DNA from 2 places in the Yersinia entomophaga genome. Region 2 is predicted to be linked to the other one. Evidence: predicted binding sites of a transcription regulator. Region 2 holds the regulator's gene; the other holds the start of a gene.

Region 1 (10,763 bases), 1.8 Mb from region 2:
AGGCGGTAACCGGCGCGCCGATTGGCCCTTTGAAATGGTGTTTAATGGAAACGTGGCCAGCGGCCAGATTGACCAGAAACGACGGAATGGTGAAAGGAGACAGCCGTTTGGGGCCGCGACTGTCGGTGGTGCGAACCGCATGCGCAATCGCGGGGAATCCGCCAATACCTGAACCAATCACGGTCGCGGTGCGCTCTTGTTGATCTTCGGCGATTGCCTGCCAGCCTGAATGGGCAATGGCTTCATCGGCTGCAGCCATGGCAAACTCGATAAAACGGTCCATTTTCTTTTGATCTTTCGGTAAAACGGCGCGGTCGGGATCGAAACCGCCTTCTGGATCTGCTGCCAGCGTAGGAACCTGTCCACCGACTTTGGTTGCCAGCTCTCCCACGATCTCATCCGGCAACCGGCGGATACCTGATTGCCCGGCTAGCAAGCGCTGCCAGACGATTTCGAGACCTGTTCCCAATGGGCAAATCACGCCCATACCGGTAATCACCACGCGACGCATACTCATACAATTTCCTTATTCGGATTCAATGGAACGGGCAGACGCCTTTTCTTGCATCAATGCAAGGCGTCGCTTCACGATATCACTGCTTACCGGGCCTGCGGCGATGGTGACATCCTGATAAAGGATAGGCCGTTGGGTCCGTTGATCAAGCAACTGGGGCTGAATCGGCTCACCGCTGTGGCGATCGACCAGAATCACTGCGGCCCCATCCGGAGCCAGATGCTTATTACCCCAATCAAACATTGCCACCAATACCGGAAAAAAATCGATTCCGCGTTGAGTCAGGCGATATTCATAGCGAGCGGGGCGGGCGTGATACAAATGTTTGTCTAGAATGCCACTGGCGACCAGATGTTTCAGTCGGCGAGTTAGCATGGTAGGCGAAAGCTGTAAACTTTTCTGAAACTCGTCAAAGCGCGACAATCCCTGAAAAGCATCGCGGAGGATTAATATGCTCCACCACTCCCCAACGCGCTCTAGGGAACGGGCGACCGGACAGGGCATATCGTCAAAATGGGTTCGTTGCATTAGCTGCCGGTAACCTCACGAGTCGAGTAAAACTAAAATGAGAAGCAAAACGTCAGTCACTACATTTATAGTAGTAACTATGGTTCAAAAAAATGCCGTTTGACTGGCACTGTTTTCACTTTACTGGATTACGCAGGGATTGAGATGCTCTCTCCCTGCGCAGAAACGTTTAGAACGCGTTAGTGTCTTTAAACAAGCCCACTTTCAGATCGGTCGCGGTATAAATCACCTTACCGTCAACCAATACTTCGCCGTCCGCGACGCCCATAATCAGTTTACGCATAATGACGCGTTTGAAGTTAATGCGGTACGTTACTTTCTTCGCTTCAGGTAATACCTGGCCGGTAAATTTCACTTCGCCTACGCCCAGCGCACGGCCTTTACCTTCACCACCCAACCAGCCGAGGTAGAAGCCGACTAACTGCCACATAGCATCGAGGCCGAGACAACCTGGCATCACTGGATCGCCTATGAAGTGGCAACCGAAGAACCATAGGTCTGGATTGATATCCAGTTCCGCTTCCACATAACCTTTGTTATGAGTACCGCCGTCTTCGGTCATCTTCACGATACGGTCCATCATTAACATATTACCTGCTGGCAATGGTGGTCCACCGGCGCCAAACAGTTCGCCGCGGCCAGATGCCTCAAGGTCTTCTTTTGTATAGGATTCGCGTTTATCTACCATGTTCTCAGTAAGCCTTATTTTATTGAAGGTCGCAGATTAGCGTACACTTGTACGCTGAACAAGTCCGATCAGCCCTGGTTAAACCAGTTGAGCCAGCGTAATGGCCAAGGTCGGCGTCGATCCTGTGGATTCATTTGGGCAATCCTTTCCTGAATTATACCTAACAAACTGGTTTGTTGTTCATCGGCATAAGGCAGGCCGGTCAGAAGTGGTAACGCTTCAGTGACGGAATCCACGGCCCACAGATGGAATTGCCCGTTCTGTACTGCTTCAACCACTGACGGGTGCAGGCAGAGATGGCGCACATTGGCGCTCGGTAAAATCACGCCTTGGCTAGCGGTTAATCCACGACGTTGACAAACCTCGAAGAAACCTTCGATTTTTTCATTTACGCCGCCAATAGGTTGCACATTCCCAAACTGATCGACAGAACCGGTCACGGCAATTTGTTGATTAATTGGCTGTTGTGAAAGAGCACTGATCAATGCACATAACTCTGCCAAAGAGGCACTGTCGCCGTCAATTTCACCGTATGATTGCTCAAAAACGATTGATGCGGAGAATGGCATCGGCTGGTCAAGTTCCAGCTCCGCATTCAGGAATGCCTGCATAATCATCATGCCTTTAGCATGCAGATTACCGCCTAACTCGGCTTTGCGTTCAACGTCGACAAATTCGCCGTCGCCCATATGTGCCACGCAGCTGATGCGCGCGGGTTCGCCAAAGGCTCGCGGATGGCCAGGATATTCCAGTACCGAAAGACCATTGATTTGGCCAACAACCGCACCTTCGGTGTCGATCAGAATCTGGCCCAGTTCGATTTCGTCCTGCATCCGCTCGGCCAGATAATTCTGCCGCCAATCGCGATTATTTGCGGCTACATCCAGCGAGTTACCGGTAATTTCATCTTCTTCAGCATACATGGCGGCTTCGGCTAACTGGCGAGTTAACCATTGCGGGCAGAGTGGTAAACTGCCCTGATCGCCACTGTGACGAATGGCTTGTTTAAACAATACTGGCCAAGCGTCTGCGGACAAAGGCGGCAAATTATTCTGCTGTACTAACCCGTTGATATAACCGCACCACAGCGCCATGCCTTCTTCGTCCAGCAGGGGCAATTCAGCTTCAAACTCGCCGTAAATGGCCAGCTCACCCAGCTCCGGTTCCATATCATGGAAATCCCCTAGACCGAGGCGATCGCCAACCAGAACCAAACGCAGATCGAGAGGCATAGAGGGAATATGTAATGGTAAAGGCTTGGTTTCATCGGGAGAGAGCCACTCGAAACGCTGCTGAGTCACCATTTGCTTTAGGCGTAGCCACATTAACGGCTGCGCCAGCAGGGAACGTACCGACAGAATCAGCACGCCGCCGTTGGCCTGATGGACCAACCCCGGTTGCAAGCTGACCGTATCTTTATGGATTCTAACGCAACCAAATAATTGCTCTGGCTCAATCCATTCCTGACATAAACAGGTAGATTTGGCAGCAAAAGCCTCATTGCCATGCTGAGCTGGCTGCCAGCTCACTTGATGGCCATGTACCAGATAATCACCGCCCGCTAGCGTCGGCGTTTCATTTGCCAGCAACTCATTAATTGCCTGGGAGAGCAGGTTGAGATAGTCGCTACTCTCTTGCGCCTTGATCAGCATAAAGCGCGGCTTGGAAAGTGGGTGACAGAATAGCGTCAGGCCATTTTCCAACCGGGGCTGATATGCCGCAAAAGATACGGGAGCCAACTGAGTGGCGGTAGCAAACAACGCCTCATATGGCGTTGTGTTTGGCAGCAAAGACTGCCATTCAAGTCGGTTATTGGTCAAAGTGTTAGATGCAATCGTCAAAAAGGGAAAGGGCGATTATACAAGAATAACGCAGGCTGCATATACGCAGAGTGGCTGTTGTCGACAAGGAGTGTGACATCCTGATATTTAAGTACAAAAAACAGCCAAAATGAACGCGATTTGCAGGGGGAAATTTCCTATAAAGCTGTTATGCTTACTGAAGTTACGCGGTCACTGAAGAGATCACGATGAAATATCAACAATTGGAAAATCTTGAGAGCGGTTGGAAATGGGCCTATCTGGTGAAAAAACACCGTGAAGGTGAACCTATCACTCGCCACGTTGAAAAAAGCGCAGCTCAAGATGCGATTGAACAACTGCTGAAACTGGAAAGCGAGCCGGTTAAAGTCCTTGAGTGGATCGATGCGCATATGAATGCGGATTTGGCTAATCGGATGAAGCAAACCATTAGGGCTAGACGTAAACGCCATTTTAATGCCGAGCATCAGCATACGCGCAAAAAATCTATCGATCTGGAATTCCTGGTTTGGCAGCGTTTGGCGGCATTGGCGCGCAGAAGAGGACATACTTTATCCGAAACGGTAGTGATGTTGATTGAAGATGCCGAACGGAAAGAGAAATATGCCAATCAGATGTCATCGCTGAAACAAGATTTACAGGCAATTTTGGGTAAAGACGATTAGAAACTGAATGAGAAGCAGGCGTTATTTGTTGGCGTTTCTTGCGATTCTGGTTTTTGGTTTTAGATGACGAAAACGGTTAAAAAAAAACCCCGCAATGCGGGGTTTTTATTAAGAAGTAAACTTAAGCCTGTGGCTGAGTTACAACTTCTTTGATGCCTTTCACTTCGATCTCTACGCGACGATCTGGTGCCAAGCAGTTGATCAGTGCAGCACGTGGTTTCACGTTGTCACAGGTGTTGCCTGTAACTGGATCAGCTTGACCCATGCCACGAGCAGAGATCTTGTCTGCTGGGATACCTTTAGATACCAGGTACTCTACAACGCTGCGAGCGCGAGCTTCAGACAGTTTCAAGTTAGGAGCAGCTTGACCGATACGGTCAGCGAAGCCCAGAACTACAACAGAACCGTCTTTAGGATCGATAGAGCTCAGCTGAGAGTACAGTTGGTCCAGAGCTTGCTGGCCTTCTGGTTTCAGAGTTGCTTTGTTGAAAGCAAACAGCACGTCAGATTTCAGAGTGAAACGCTTAGTATCAACAACTGGAGCCGGAGCTGGAGCTGGAGCTACTGGAGCGACTGCGTCATCTTGACCGAAACGGTAAGAAACACCCAGGCTCAGCATGCCGTTGTCTGGACGAGCACCAACGGTAGCAGCATCACCAATGTTGTTAACCCATTGGTAATCCAGGCGAGTTGCCCAGTTTTTGGTTACTGCGTATTCAAGACCAACGGCTGCCAGCGGAGAAACGCCAGTGTCGTGGTTGCTAGCGTGGAAGTTTTCGCTAGGCACGTTTGCTTTAGAGTCTGCACGCCAAACCATACCACCCAGACGAGTGTACAGATCCAGATCCTGAGCAATTGGGTAGCTCAGTTTAGCGGCTAGCTGAACGCCTTGTGCTTTAAATGCGCCGTTAGTAACGTCGCCTTTGTAAGGCATACGGCCAAGCCAGTCATATCCCATTTCGAAGCCAAGGTATTGGTTCGCTTGGTAACCTACGAACGCACCTGCACCCAGTTGGTCCTTGTGAGTTGGGCCGTCGTTGCTTTCGTTGTAGATACCACTGCCGGTACCGACATCATGGTACTGAGACCAGCCCAGTTTACCACCGGTGTACCAGGTATTATCTTTCGGTGCGGCTTGCGCTACTGTAGCGAAACCAGCCAGTGCCACTGCTAATGCGATAGCTGTCTTTTTCATTTTACGCCTCGTTATCATCCAAATAGGCAATGAGCTTTTGTAAAGCCAAGCCCTTGGTTAAAATTCTTCGTTAAGGTTTTAACGCTCCCGTTGATTCACGCTGCCAGTTTAATTTGGCGTTTTAGAGCAACCTTAGCGATGTAAAGTCTACAACGTGGCGAGAAAGTTACAAGTGTGATGTGATAAACCGCCTGAAAAAAAAGCAAAAATGAGCAGGTTTTTTAACACTTTTGGCATAAAAATGGTCATTTTTAGAACAATATTTTATGCTGCAAGCCGCGTAATGACTCGCTTTGCACTGATATTCAGAGGTTCCCATGTAATTCACGTTAAATTTCATGGGATAAATCCTAAATTTACTTAATGATACAAATAAGAATGAATTTTTAGCGTTGGACACTGTCCTTGGTTCGATTTTGTGTCACTTTGCGGACGCATAATGAACCCATATGCATTTCCCTGCTCGGCAGCTAAGCGAAGCCTTAGTCGGTCTTCATCCGTTAAATCAGGCAACCAACCGAGCACCACACTGTAATTTCCTGTCTGTAGCGCTTTTTCCATAGCTTCAACGGTAGATAAAGAATCTATCTGGCTTAGCTGCACCACTTTATCTACGGGTAAACCGGATTTCTCAAGCCATAAACGGCTAAGCTTCTGCTGTGGTGTTAACCATAGCAACCAGCGGGATTGTTTGCCCAATTGTTGCAGCAGGGGAACGAGCAGTTGAACCACTGCGGACTGATTCTCACTATAAACAATTTCACTGATAAGTCCGCTACCCACAGGGGAAATGGTTCTTGTTGCTAATGTATTAGCAGCAAAAGTATGACTGTTGGAATTATGAGGTTTAAGTGAATGTGTGCGCATGTGATTTCCTGCCCGTAGTGATACTGTATGAATATACAGTAATGGGTGTTTGATGGAAGATCAACCTAATTTTTCAAACTGCTTCGCAAATTTGCGATGAAATTTAATGCAAATTAATTTTGTAATTGGATAGTCGATTTATATTGCGTATTTTTGCAATTAGTTGTTCCTCTTACACTTATTGCATCAAAATTAGGACTATAGGCTAATCATTTGCTAAAGGAGTAGCGATGAAGCATTTATCAGAAAAAAGGATTGCCCAGGCTCAGGATCGTTTTGCTTTTCTCGGCCCGATTACATTTCGTTCTCAATTTGGCGGGTATGGTTTGCTGGCTAACGGCATCATGTTTGCGTTGGTTTCTGAAGGCGAAATGTATTTACGTGCAAACGAACGTACCGAATACACATTCAAAACCTACGGGATGTGCTGTTTGGTTTATTCCAAACGGGGCATTCCCGTCACGTTGCGCTATTACTGGATTACGCCCGAGTTATGGCAGGATGAATCCAACCTTTCCGCATTTGCTCAATTGGCCTATCAAGGAGCAGAAGAAGATGTCGTTACCAAAAGCAGGGAAACCAATCGACTGAAAGATTTGCCTAATGTGACCATTGCTCTTGAGCGTTTACTGTGGAAAGTCGGTATAAAGAATGCGGATGAATTGAGGAGTGAAGGAGCAAAACGCACTTATCTTAGGCTCAGGGCCTTGAGGAAGTCCTTGGGGATCAATGTCCTGCTCTCATTAGCCGGCGCTATTACAGGCAATCATCATGCCGTTTTACCTCGTCGAATTCGCAATGAGCTGATGGAATGGTTCGATGATGTAGGAATGCCGGTCAGCGCTTGTTATAAAAACTGAAGGCGATGAACGTTCAACCAACGATGAGTAACGCGATATGCCTTTAAGTCGTAACCGAGTGAAGGGAGTCACAGGCCGCTAAAATATCAACAACCTGTGACTGGCAGGTGAGTATCACCGCATTATTTTTATGAATTACGAATTTCTCTGGCCAATTTGTTTATTTAATACGGCAAGCTCAGGTAGCAGTTCCAGTAACAATCCTACCTGCTGTAATACCAGCGGTTCTTTGCTTTCAGGATCGGGGCTGAATTGCGCGCTACGTGCCGAAAGGGCAGCCAGCGCTTTGTTCATGCGGATATCGTCCACCGGTTCTTCGCTAAGCGCCGCTTCTACATAACAGATAGCGTCATTTAGTAGCTCCAGAATGGCTGGATTGGTCAGTTTCTCGCGGTGCGCGCCTAGCGCCGAGATGTAGCTCAGCATGGTGTGATTCAGGCACAGCAGTCGGAATGCCGCCTCATGTGTTTTGCGGTCATTCTTAGGCTCTGCGGACATATTGGAAATAACCGAAGCTAACTCAGCATCGCTATTGTGCGCATCGCGGCGGGCAATCCTATAGGTCAGGCTGTTGTCCTTTCCCTGATGGTATTGCAGCAGGATGGCGTCCAGATAGCGGCAGTTGGCGTTGAAGGTCTTGTTCACCACCGCCGGCAGATGGCGGAATTTCCAATCTGGCCAGATAAAGGAAACGGCGACCCAGGCAATGCCGCAGCCGAGTAAGGTATCAATCACACGTGGCATGGCGACCTCAAAGCCTTCACCTAACAGGTTGAAGCACAGTAACACCAAAAGGGTAATAAACATGGTGGCGTGGGCGTACTGCACATTACGGAAGGCAAAGAACAGTACCCCGGTAATGACGATTAAAATCAACTGCCCTTCCAGAGAAGGCACAAAGTAAAGAATAGGTAAGCCGATCAGAATACCAGCGAGGGTTCCGATGATCCTAAGAGCTAAACGGCGGCGGGTGGCGTTGTAGTTAGGCTGGCAGACAAACAGGCTAGTCAGCAAAATCCAATAGCCGTGCTGCATGCCGGTGAATTGGATAAATGCGTAACCAATACAGAGCACTACGGACATGCGAACCGCATGGCGAAATAGGGCTGACTGCGGCGTCAGGTGGCGGCTGATTCGGAGCCAGATATCGCCCCAACCGGTAATACGGTCGTCGGCCAGACGATTTTCCGGCTTAGCTTCTTCGGCCAGTACTTGCTCTGATTCGATACCAGCAAGCTGGGCGTCAATGGCACGCAGATTTCTAAGTAAATAGGATAATGCTTTAACCTCTGGAAGGTTTTTATGTTTTTCCGACATTCGCAGAAGCGTAGCGTCCAGATGAGTAAACGCTCGCTCAAAGCGCGGGTCGTGCTGATATTTTTGACGCAAGAGGATGGATTGCGATAATTGCTGGCAGGCTCTGGCCTGCATAGTTAGCAGCCGCTGGAAGCGGAACAGCACATCGCTAAAACGAAATTTCTCCCGCAGGCTTTGGTATTGCACATGGGAGGAACTGGCGCGCTCATGAATATCCTGTGCGACGAAATAATAGTGCAGTGTACGGCGGGTGCCCCGTTGCCCGCGATCTCCTTTCAGACGGGTTACGAGGGAAACCTTGGCCTGATTCAAGGTCGAAACCAGTTCGCCGTTGGCCATGGCGACAGCGATCAGCGGCTGATTGTCATTCGCTTCGATATCAGGATCAAACAGATTGGCTTTGGCTTCCAGATAATACGAAAGCTGCTGATAACAGCGTGCCATATTGTCCTGTAGTGGGCGGATAGGGAAAATCAGATGGCCAGCTAGCGTCAGCAGGTTGTACCAAACAGCCCCCAGCAGCAAAAGCAACGGTTGTTCATACCAGATAGCGTACATCGATGTACCCAGCATGGTGTAAATCGCGATCAGTAAAGCGCCAAAGGCAATGGTGGCGTAGCGTTGTCCAAGCGCGCCCAGCAGAATGAATCCGCAGGTCGAAAAAGTCAGGCCAATAGCAAATAGCCAGGGATAGGGAAAGAGCAATTCAATGGAGGCAGAAGCGGTAAAGAAGCAAACCAATGTAATCAATAAATTGCGGATGCGTCCTACCAGCCTGTCGTCCAGATCTGCCAGAGCCGCGGCTACGACTCCCAGAGTCAGAGGAATAGTCAGTGTGGGTTGGCCAAGCCACCAAGGTAGCGCCGTTGCGCCAGTCAGGGCGATAAAAATACGAACGTAATACAGGAAGCTGCTGTTATATGCATAGCGACGTAAATCAGAAACAAAAGTGAGCACAAAAGACCCCTAAAACGAACAAAACAGCCTGACCGAATTGAGCATTACCTAGGCTAATCAACATAGCTTTTAGGCAAAAAACGAACCTTACACTCGGGCAAAACAGATTCACTCGAGCGTAAGGCATCATTCTCAATCAGCGTTGCTGAAAGCGGCGTTTAGCATTCTCGGTTCTGGCTTGTTGCGCCATTTCAACCGAAACCACCCGGCGGCCGACTGGCCATAAGGCTATCGCTGCTATTTTAAAGTTAGCGATACCGACAGGAATACCGATGATGGTTAAGCACTGGGCAATCCCAGCCAAAATATGGGAAATGCACAGCCACCAGCCAAACAGAATAAACCAGATAATGTTCAATACTGAACCTCCGGTTGTTAGCAGAGCATTACTTTTTTCCGGGTATAATTCATTGACATGGATCGCCTCATTGCCATAAGGCAGAAAGGAGAGCTTGGTAATTTCCCAGCAAGAGCGGGTTAATGGTAAGGTAACGATCAACAGGGCGCTGACCAGCGTAGCCACCAGCCAGGCGAGCGTTGTGAAGAAACCACCTAAAACAAAATTCAAAATGTTCAATGCAGTACGCATAATGATTAATCTGCCTGATAAAATTGAAGAGCCGCCATGCGGGTGAATCTAGAAGTGATCTTCCTTTTCCCATTATTACGCGTTTTTGACAATAACCCGTAAACTATCTGATAGCTGTTGTTTAAACTCAATTATTTTATTTACACTCCATTTTGATACGTAAACTCCCTCAATACTAGTTTTGGCGCAGGTATATGGAACTTAAAGCGACATCTTTCGGCAAGCATTTGGCTCAACATCCCTACAATCGGGTGCGATTATTGAATGCTGGCATCGAAGTGAGCGGTGATAAACATCAATATCTGATTCCGTTTAATCAATTGGTCAATATTCAATGTAAACGCGGCATCGTATGGGGAGAACTGGAGTTTGAACTGCCACAGCAGCAGGTTGTCCGGTTACACGGCACCGAATGGCAGGAAACTCAGCGTTTCTATCAGTATTTGTTAGGCGTCTGGCAAAAATGGAGCGAGGAAATGAGCCAGATTAGCGCAGAAGTGCTCCAGGCCCAGGTGGCTTCGATCCGTAAAATTGAACAACAAGATAAATGGTTTAAGCATTCGGATTTGGCGCAATTGCAAGAAAGCATCAAGCAAGCATTTGGCGCGTTGCCAATGCCGATAGAGCGATTAAGTGAATTTGAGCTGTGCCGCGACGATTATGCCCTGTGCCTGCGTTGGTTACAGCAGGGTGCCCGGAGCGTTGCGATGCGTAACCGACAATGGACCGACCGCGTGCTGGAACAACACCGCGACTTCTTCCA
Region 2 (10,763 bases):
TCCTGATCGTCAATGCCGATTCGGGTTTTAACCGTTACCGGTATGGAAACCACATCGCGCATCGCTTTAACACAATCGGCAACCAGCTCCGCTTCCCCCATCAAACAGGCACCAAAGCGACCGTTTTGCACCCGATCGGAAGGGCAACCAACATTCAGATTAATTTCGTTATAACCACGCTGTTCCGCTAGTTTCGCGCAATGGGCTAACGCCTGCGGATCGCTGCCGCCCAATTGTAGCGCTACCGGATGATCTTGCTCACTGTAAGCCAGATAATCAGCCTTGCCGTGGATAATGGCACCAGTGGTGACCATTTCCGTGTAAAGCAGCGCCTGTTTGGTCAGCAAACGGTGGAAATAGCGGCAGTGACGATCCGTCCAATCGAGCATCGGCGCGACGGAGAAACGTTGTAATGGGTAGCCTGAATGACCAGTTTGGGCGTTAGATACAGTCTGATTTTCGTGCATGTGCGGTGAGTTTCATCGGTTGTTATTACGTCAATTCCCGCTGTTTTGGTTGCATAGCAAATCATCAGTGGGCTGGAATGCGGGATTATACCATAGAACCTAAGGACGCATTCCAGCGCAATAATCTTACGACTTAACCTATTGATCTATGCGGAAATGTGACGCGGATAGAGGTAACTCACGGCGCCTATCGGCGATCACGCGGAGATATGTTAAAATTGCACAAATAATAATGTTGCGGGACGATTATCATGACTTCAATCAACCAAGAAAAGCTGCTTGCTCAGGCCGAAAGCCTGTGTAAACAACGAAATGTACGGCTGACTCCGCAACGTTTGGAAGTTTTGCGTCTGATGGCACAGCAACCGGGCGCAATCAGCGCTTATGATCTGCTGGATTTATTGCGGGTTTCCGAGCCTCAGGCTAAGCCGCCAACCGTCTATCGCGCTTTGGATTTTCTTTTAGAACAAGGATTTATACACAAAGTTGAGTCGGCAAACAGCTATGTGCTGTGCCATCATTTTGAGGAGCCGCTGCACACCTCAGCGCTGTTTATTTGCGATCGCTGCGGTTTGGTAACGGAAAAAACCACCGTTGGTATTGAAGAAGCCTTAGCTTTGCTGGCGAAACAATCAGGTTTTGCGCTGCGTCACAGCGTGGTAGAGGCTCACGGCCTTTGCGCCACGTGCGGCGAAGTCGAAGCCTGTGATAGCCATGAACATTGCGATCACGACCATAGTCTAGTGGCAAAAAGAAAGTAACCTTGGAAAAGTAACCCCTGGTGCAGAAATCATTTCTGTCGTCATACGGCGGCAGAAATAAAATAAAAAATGGTTTGTCGTCATGACTCACTGTATTAATTAACATTGTATTGATTGACATTAATTATAACCAACACTGGAAGTGTCAGCACCTCCTTGTGCTTGCAACATCTTAATATAAAACATGTAAACTTGATGATATTAAATTATATTTTAATAAATAACTCTATTTATAAAATATCGACACATTTAATAACACCGTGGAGGGAGGTAAGTTTTATATTCATATATTAATACCAACTCAGGTTACCAGCGATATTTGGTATGATCTTCCCAAGCTTTCACTTCTTTTTCCGCAGCTTCCTTCTGATAACCGTATTTTTCCTGAATTTTACCTACCAGCTGTTCGCGTTTCCCTTCTATCACCTTCAGGTCATCATCCGTCAGCTTGCCCCATTTCTCTTTAATTTTCCCTTTAAACTGCTTCCAGTTACCGTCGGCTTGATCTTTATTCATAATATCTCCGTTAACTTTTGTTAGCTCAGTTTATTTAATTCCTATTAATATATAGGCTAATATAATTACCAGTAAATTAATAAGACAATCTTAAATTGAATCGTTGTCTTATTCTTACCGTGAAATAACTATAGCAGAGCATTCTGCCGATGGCTAAATTAGTACTATGGAATAGTAATGAAATAGTAGGCAGGCTAAGAAAACCTCATATTATTCTGTATTTAAATCAGCAAGTAACTCGTTATTATCGGATAGTTCTCAATATTACTAAAACACTGTCATGTGAGTGATTAACCAATATATATGCCTTCATTTCTGATGAGATACAGGATTATTTGAGTCGTAGCACACATAATAAAACCCCAATGAAGGGGCTTTATTTAAGGGATAAAATCAATTGCTATTAACGCTAACTACCGCAGGTAGGAATACGTGGTTCGTTAAATCCAGTCGCCATTGCGGATAACGCCAACGGCTAAACCTTCGATAGTAAATGTTTGCTCGCGCAGATCGACGACGATGGGCTGAAATTCACTGTTTTCAGGCAGCAACTGAACAATATTACCTTGTTTTTTCAGACGCTTAACAGTAACTTCATCATCAATACGCGCCACCACAACCTGCCCATTGCGCACATCCTGAGTTTTATGAACCGCAAGCAAATCACCGTCCAGAATACCGATATCTCTCATAGACATACCGTTTACCCGCAGCAGAAAATCAGCATTAGGCTTAAACAGCGAAGGATCAACTTTATAGTGACCTTCAATATGCTGCTGCGCTAACAGCGGTTCGCCCGCAGCAACCCGGCCAATCAGCGGCAGGCCTTCTTCGTCTTCCATTAATAGGCGAATACCACGAGAAGCGCCGGAGACGATCTCAATCACCCCTTTACGCGCCAACGCCTTTAGATGCTCTTCTGCGGCATTAGGCGAACGGAACCCCAGACGCTGCGCGATCTCGGCACGTGTCGGTGGCATGCCCGTTTGCGAGATGTGATCGCGAACCAAGTCGTAGACCTGTTGCTGTCTGGTAGTAAGTGCTTTCATTCCGCCCCCTGTTTGTTTATACAGTTTAGCTGTGAGTATATACAGCCAAACCCCTATTGGGAACCGAAGAGTGAATAAAAACAGGGATTAATGGCTGTATTGTTCTTCACCACTATTTGCTCTTTCCCTGAACTATGCCAAATTCAAGTATTGCCACAGCACAGTAGCCCAAATAAATACCGCCAGCAGGATAGTGATGAGCACTGCGGCGGACCCCATATCCTTTGCCCGACCTGAAAGGTCATGCAGCTCGCTGCCAATCCGGTCAACAACCGCTTCAATCGCACTGTTGATAATTTCAACCACCACCACCAAGACGACAGATCCGATCAATAAAATTCGCTCTATGACTCCCACATCAAGCCAGAAGGCCAGTATGATAGCGATGACGGCCACCACGGCCTCCTGCCGGAAAGCGGCTTCATTTTTCCAAGCAGCGGTTAACCCTTTCACAGAATAACCTGCCGCTTTATAGATACGGGTTAGTCCTGTTGATTGATTAGCCATGAGTTATGTACCTTTTTATTGGATTGATAATAGTTTCGCTGCTTCCATCAGTCTGATCACCACAGATCTCAAAACGAGTTTCTGGTATCCTTGCGGCGAATTGCTAACAAGAGGCTTCACGTTGTTATGTCAGGTTGGCGTAAAATATATTATAAGTTACTGAATTTACCACTTAAATTGTTGGTAAAAAGCAAGGTAATCCCCGCAGATCCTGTGACTGAACTGGGGTTAGACCCGTCACGTCCAATTTTGTATGTTTTACCTTATAACTCTAAGGCTGATTTGCTGACATTGCGAGCGCAGTGCCTGGCACAAGATCTTCCCGATCCGTTGATTCCACTGGAAATAGACGGTGCACAGCTGCCAAGTCACGTTTTCATCGATAATGGCCCACGGGTATTTCGCTATTATGCCCCGAAGCAGGAATCGGTAAAATTATTCCACGATTATCTGGATCTGCATCGCAATAATCCTGAGCTGGATATTCAGATGCTACCGGTATCAGTAATGTTTGGCCGCTCTCCGGGCCGGGAAGGTCACGGTACACCACATCTGCGCGTACTGAACGGCGTACAAAAATTCTTTGCCGTACTGTGGCTGGGTCGCGATAGCTTTGTGCGATTCTCGACTACCGTTTCCCTGCGCCGCATGGCCAGTGAGCACGGCACTGACAAAACCATCGCCCATAAGCTGGCCAGAGTCGCGCGTATGCACTTCTCTCGTCAGCGTTTAGCTGCCGTTGGCCCAAGTCTGCCGGCACGTCAGGAGCTATTTAAAAAGCTGCTGGCGTCAAAAGCTATCGAAAAAGCGGTGGCTGATGAAGCGCGTACCAAGAAAATTTCCCACGAAAAAGCGCAGCAAAATGCCATCAATTTGATGGAAGAGATTGCGGCAAACTTCTCTTATGAAGCCGTGCGTTTATCCGATCGCGTGTTGAGTTGGACCTGGAACCGTCTGTATCAGGGCATCAATGTTCATAACGCCGAGCGCGTGCGCCAATTGGCACAAGATGGCCACGAAATCGTGTATGTCCCCTGCCATCGTAGCCACATGGACTATCTGTTGCTGTCCTACGTGCTTTATCATCAAGGCCTGGTACCGCCGCATATTGCTGCCGGTATCAACCTGAACTTCTGGCCGGCTGGCCCGATTTTCCGTCGTTTAGGTGCCTTCTTTATTCGCCGTACCTTTAAGGGCAACAAGCTGTATTCCACCGTGTTCCGTGAATACCTAGGTGAGCTATTCACCCGTGGTTATTCCGTTGAATACTTTGTGGAAGGTGGCCGTTCACGCACCGGTCGGCTGCTGGAACCCAAAACTGGCACCCTGTCGATGACAATACAGGCCATGCTACGCGGCGGCTCCCGCCCTATTACTCTGGTGCCAATTTACATCGGTTACGAGCACGTAATGGAAGTTGGGACATACGCCAAAGAACTGCGCGGCGCGACCAAAGAGAAAGAAAGCCTGATGCAAATGCTGCGCGGTCTGCGCAAACTTCGCAATTTGGGTCAGGGCTATGTGAACTTTGGCGAACCTTTGCCATTGACTACTTATCTCAACAACAACGTGCCAGACTGGCGTGATGCTATCGATCCAATCGAAGCTCAGCGCCCAAGTTGGCTGACTCCGGCGGTTAACGATTTAGCCGCTAAAATTATGGTTCGTATCAATAATGCCGCAGCGGCTAACGCAATGAACTTATGTTCTACCGCGCTGCTGGCATCGCGTCAGCGTTCATTGACTCGCGAGCAACTGTTGGAGCAACTCGATTGCTACCTGCAACTGCTACGCAATGTGCCTTACGCCAAAGATGTGACCGTACCGGATAAAACGCCGGAAGAGTTGCTGAACCACGCGTTGAAAATGAATAAGTTCGAGGTAGAGAAAGACAACATCGGTGACATCATAATCCTGCCACGTGAGCAGGCGGTGTTAATGACTTACTACCGTAATAATATTCAGCACTTGCTGATGCTGCCTTCACTGATTGCTAGCATGGTGATGTACCATCGCCGTATTACTCGTTCCGAGTTATTACGCAAGATCGGTATGATTTACCCAATGCTGAAAGCCGAGCTTTTCCTGCATTATACCAAGGAAGAACTTGCGCCAACGCTGGATACGCTGGTTAACGAACTGGCGCGCCAACAGTTGATTTGCGATAAAGGCGATGAATTAGTGTTGAATCCAGCGCGTATTCGTCCGTTGCAGCTGCTGGCCGCTGGCGTGCGTGAAACTCTGCAACGCTACGCAATTACGCTCTCTTTGCTCAGCGCAAACCCAAGCATCAATCGGGGCGCGCTGGAGAAAGAGAGTCGCATCATGGCGCAGCGTCTTTCCGTACTGCATGGTATTAACGCGCCGGAATTCTTTGATAAGGCCGTATTCTCCACGCTGGTTGCAACTCTGCGCGAAGAAGGCTATATCAACGATATTGGCGATGCGGTGCAGGAACATACGCTGGAAGTTTACAATATGCTAAGCAACCTGATGACGCCGGAAGTGAAGCTGACGATTGAAAGCGTCAGTATGCCTGCCGAGACAAATCAGTTACCTGCTCCAGATAAACCAGCAGAATAATTTCCAGATAGCTGAATAAGCAAAGGGCCAGATAATATCTGGCCCTTTCTATTTGTATCATTTGGGGTTTAATTCAATGACCAATAGCTCAACAGAATCCCAAGGAACAGAACCAAACCAACGTAATTATTATTCAGGAAAGCCTGGAAACAAGGTTCACGCTGACGTTTAGCAATCATTTTCTGCTGATGAATAAATAGAGCGCCGGCTAATAAAACGGACCAATAGAACGCCCCGCCTAAATGCATCAGATAACCGATAATCACCATCAATAACAACGTAGCCAGTTGCAGCAACCCGACGATGAGGCGGTCATACTGACCGAATAGAATAGCCGTGGATTTGACGCCAATTTTTAGGTCATCGTCCCTATCTACCATCGCATACAGCGTGTCATAAGCGACGGTCCAGCAAATATTCGCCAACAGCAACAACCAACATACCAGCGGCAGGCTTTCGCTTACTGCGGCAAAACCCATTGGAATCGACCAGCCAAATGCCGTGCCTAACACCACCTGCGGCAAGTTGGTTACCCGCTTCATAAAGGGATAAATCCAGGCCAGTGCCAGCCCCACCAGAGATAGCCAGATGGTCATACTGTTTAAGGTCAGAACCAGCCCGAACGAGATCAGCACCAGTACGCCAAACAGGATTTTGCTTTCTTTTTCGCTCACAGCGCCACTGGGCAATGGCCGTGAAGCGGTGCGTTTTACGTGTCCATCGATTTTACGATCGGCGAAATCATTCACCACACAGCCTGCGGCACGCATCATAAACACGCCCAGCACGAACACGATCAGAATTTTTGCATCAGGAATACCGCGTCCTGCCAGCCATAACGCCCATAATGTTGGCCACAGTAACAGCAGTGAACCAATAGGCTTATCAATTCGCATCAAACGGCAATAGGCGCGCCATTTGCTTTGAAGAACACTTCCATCCAATTTATTTATCTCCCAAATCTTTGCTCATAGTCACACCCTGGAAAGCTGATATAACGGCGACGCTGGCAAGAATACTTCCGTCAGTAACAGGGGTTTCCCAGACAGGCGTAAAAGTGAACGGCGCGCCCAAAGCTTTTCCTGTAACCCCGTTTGGATATAGTCTCGCGTCAGAGCATCGCCACTGAACAGATAGCGCCCTAGAGGCACCGTTCCCAGATCCACCAGCGCACGATCGGAGCCAGAAAGGGTTTCTTCTGGCACCACCGTCCGCCCCAATAACCAAGGCTGAGCATCACCGAACAAAATAACTTCTCTCAGCCAATAACGCTGGCTTATCGGCAAATGTTCCGCCTCTTCACCCAGTTCATCGCGAGTAATAAAACATTCCAGCTTTGGTTCGATATGTACCCGTTGGCAATGTTGCTCAAAACGGCGGGTCATTGACCCCAGCTCCATCAACCAATCGGCAATATCGGCACTGAGATTAGGCTGATCAATAGATCGCCATTGAATAGGTTTTAGAATTGATACCTCGCCGTATGACATTCGGCTCGCTCCCGCCGGGGATACATCTGGCTCCCCGCAATTGGTCAACATGGGGCTATTGTAGCGCAGAAAGCCCTTGGGGTAACACGTCGAGTAGCATCTGATGATCATAACGACAACAGTGAGTTAACTGCGTCACATTTGCAGAATGCATTAGGTAAATTGATCTAATTAAGAGAAATAAGGTTTAGAAAGGGAAGAACGCGATAACCATCATAAATCATCGCCAAAGATGTCGCAGATAAAATCAGTCGGGGTATACATTCGTACGTAAACCAAAATCCACACGCGCAGTAGCCGCCATAGATCACAAAGAAAAAAGGTGCGCCACGGCGCACCAATCATCCAGCCACATTCGGCAGCGCTGGGTATCTAGCCCTTGCCTTTGACGCTGCCAATAAAGGTTTGACGCGCGGAGGTTGAGCCTAGTTTTTCCGCTTCATTCAGCAGTTTCAGCGCTTTATCCACATCGCCCGCTTTTACCGCATCTTTGATCGCCTGATTGAAATAGCTTTCGGTATCGTTAAGCATTGGCTCGGTCGGTTTACTCACCGTAGCCGGTGCGGCTGCCACTACGGGCTGAGTATTTCCGACCACGACAGGAGCGGGCGCGGCTGGCTGAGTGAAACCAATCATAATGTTGCCCATGCTTTGTTCCGCAGTGGCTTTGATTTTCAGCACACCAGTCGGAGCATGGCTGGCGATAGGATCGGGAATATTTGGTACTGCGTTACCTACGCCTTGGGCATAGGCTTTGGCCGGATCGAGCAGTTGAGTCGTTTTTGCCAGATCCTGTTTGGTGGTGTACACCAGCAGGTAGATTTGTTTTTGGCCTAATGCTGGAGTCAGTTTCAGTACGCCTTCAAGACGATCGAAACTCATGATGCCGGCTTTTTCGTAGGTAAAATAGCTGGCTGGATAGTAGGCCGCCGGGCGCATTTGTTCGTCCAGCACCACGACGCTTGGAGAGTAGAGTTTATTATCCACCACCTGACTACTCAGCGTGACTTCCATCGAACCGCGATCGGCTGGCAACGCGAAAGCGGCTACCGCACCTTCAATTTCACCCTGAGAAATATGCGGGCTGGCGTTGGTCAGTTTGATTTCCTGCGACGCCGGTGGAACTAACGGTTGCCACGGCAAGCTTTGTAAAGTCGATGGACTAATGCTCGGTGCAACCGAAACATTGGCCGGAGAAATAGTAGAAGCGGCCTGCACTGCCAGCGGCGCAGTCAAACCCAAGGCCAGAGACAAACAGAGTGACAGCAGATTCTTTTTCATTGTTATACCCTCATAGATTGAGCGTCAGCGCTAACTCCGCACGGGCAAGGTCGGCAAAGTTAACCAATCCATAACCCTTTATGTTTCAATCGGCTTTAAGGTGGCGATTTGAAATTTATCGGGTTATCACTTGATCTTGCTTTAAAAAATCAAACAGCCGCCCCGAAGGACGGCTGCGTCACTGCTGTTACCACCAGGCTTCGAATTGTGCGCCGAAGGTTACTTCGTTGTTTTTACCACGGCTATCGGTGCCGATAGTGCCGTTCTGCGCCAGCCCGAGGTCAGGACTGCCCTTAACGTTATCGTAGCCCCATTTCTCATCCCAGTTTGCATAGGTTGCAAACACGCGGATGGCCGGACGAGACCAGATGCTATCCCCCGCCTGCCATTGTTGAGCCAGAGTCAGTTTGTACTGGCCGTTACGGTCGCCGGTACGCTGAGATTTCACGTTGTCGTAGCCTGCTTCCAGTAAGGTGCTCATGATCGGCGTCCATTTATACATTGGGCGCACGCCCACACTGTACCAAGTGGTGCCGTTTTTGTTATCCCAATCGGTATCCTGGTATAAAGCGACGTACATCATGTCCCATTTTTCAGCCAGATTAATGGCACCGTGGTCAATAATACGCAGCATACTGCCGTTGTTATTCACCAGAGAGCCCTGTGAATGGCCGCTGTTCCATGAGGTCATCGAATCGGTGGCGTACTGAACCACAAATTTGTTAAAGCCGCCGAACATGCTTTGAGTATGTTCCGCCGTCAGCAAGACGCCGTCTTTGGTCGCATCTTGTGCCAATGCATAACCGTCCTGAGTATTAGCGCGACCGTAGTCCACACCGAACTCAAGCGTACCGCCTGGGTTGGTTTCCAATCCGGCTAAACGCACGTCAAACACGTCATTAATGGTTTTATCTGCATCTTTACGCTGATTATCGATCCAGGCGCTGGAGCCACCGGCTTCAGAGTTACGGGTTGCGGCCAAAGACAGCTTGCCGAAGCCCAGATCGATGTTTTCCAAACCTGCACCTGGGCCGGAGATATCCCAGTAGTAGAAGTCGATCATGTGAACGTCATGACGTTGATAGAAGCGTTTACCTGCCCACATGGTGGAACCCGGCAACCATTCGATCAGATTCTTACCCTGCACGTTGGCTTCACGGAAAGCGGGATCCGTTGATTCCCAATCGTCACGCTGTGATACGGAATAGGCTACGTTGGTATCGAAGTAGAAGCTTTTATCCCCTTCTTTCCACAGTTCCTGGCCTAATTTGATTTCCGCATAGGTTTCACATTCGTTGCCCAAACGGTATTTAGTTTGAGCGCCGGTGGTTTTGAAACATTGTTGCTCACCGCCGCTCCCTGTCCAACCGATACCAGAACGTGCATAACCGTGGAAATCTACGGCCATCGCTTGTGTTGACAGAACACCAGCGGCAACAGCCAGTGCTATCGGTAACTTGCGCAGAGTAGTCATCAGAAATCTCCTGTTTAATTTGCCTAACGGCGTGCGTGCTTTACATTCACTGTCAGTAGACGCCCGGCTCTTGATGCAGCCGTTGACACGCAGAGCCATCTTCACGGAACAGATGACAGCGATATGGCGGCAGCCCGATGGCGAATGTTGCACCTTCTTCTACCAGCACCACGTCGTTCTGGCGGTAAACCAGGTTCTGACGTATTGCGGGGATTTGGATATGAATCTGTGTTTCATTGCCCAGTTGCTCTACTACCTGAATCGGGCCTTCCAGCGTGACTTCCGATTCGCTGCTTGGCAGCAGATGCTCCGGTCGAATACCCAGCGACATATTGGCGCCGACCTGTACGCGATCGCCTTCCACCGGTAGCCAGACCAACTGGCGGTTCGGTAGCTCGATTTGTACCTGACGAGGCTCAACGGCGGTCACTTTCACTGGGAGGAAATTCATTTTTGGCGAACCGATAAAACCGGCGACAAAGCGGTTGGCCGGGTAGTGATATAGCTCCAGCGGTTTACCCACCTGCGCCACGTTACCGGCATCCAACACCACGATTTTGTCTGCCAGCGTCATGGCTTCGACCTGATCGTGCGTAACGTAAATCATGGTGCGTTGCAGGCGCTTGTGAAGTCGG

The links. The regulator LexA, encoded in region 2, represses DNA repair genes until DNA is damaged. The targets are predictions, from matches to a motif close to TNCTGTATGTACATACAGNA.
Positions count from the first base shown of each region.
Region 1: sulA (SOS-induced cell division inhibitor SulA) is a predicted target of LexA. The motif match lies at 6,299-6,318, and genes of this name have one in related genera.

Region 1 covers NZ_CP010029.1:612,658-623,420, forward strand. Annotated here, with positions in the region: gene fabF (beta-ketoacyl-ACP synthase II) at 1-517, opposite strand, end outside; gene PL78_RS02835 (winged helix-turn-helix transcriptional regulator) at 527-1,042, opposite strand; gene fabA (bifunctional 3-hydroxydecanoyl-ACP dehydratase/trans-2-decenoyl-ACP isomerase) at 1,212-1,730, opposite strand; gene PL78_RS02845 (AAA family ATPase) at 1,799-3,550, opposite strand; gene matP (macrodomain Ter protein MatP) at 3,760-4,215, shown strand; gene ompA (porin OmpA) at 4,337-5,410, opposite strand; gene sulA (SOS-induced cell division inhibitor SulA) at 5,771-6,277, opposite strand; gene PL78_RS02865 (TfoX/Sxy family DNA transformation protein) at 6,508-7,137, shown strand; gene yccS (YccS family putative transporter) at 7,273-9,411, opposite strand; gene PL78_RS02875 (YccF domain-containing protein) at 9,548-10,000, opposite strand; gene helD (DNA helicase IV) at 10,195-10,763, shown strand, end outside.
Region 2 covers NZ_CP010029.1:2,396,294-2,407,056, forward strand. Annotated here, with positions in the region: gene dusA (tRNA dihydrouridine(20/20a) synthase DusA) at 1-467, opposite strand, end outside; gene zur (zinc uptake transcriptional repressor Zur) at 719-1,228, shown strand; gene PL78_RS10990 (CsbD family protein) at 1,535-1,744, opposite strand; gene lexA (transcriptional repressor LexA) at 2,185-2,793, opposite strand; gene PL78_RS11000 (diacylglycerol kinase) at 2,926-3,300, opposite strand; gene plsB (glycerol-3-phosphate 1-O-acyltransferase PlsB) at 3,427-5,883, shown strand; gene ubiA (4-hydroxybenzoate octaprenyltransferase) at 5,952-6,779, opposite strand; gene ubiC (chorismate lyase) at 6,858-7,373, opposite strand; gene malM (maltose operon protein MalM) at 7,746-8,654, opposite strand; gene PL78_RS11025 (maltoporin) at 8,842-10,128, opposite strand; gene malK (maltose/maltodextrin ABC transporter ATP-binding protein MalK) at 10,181-10,763, opposite strand, start outside.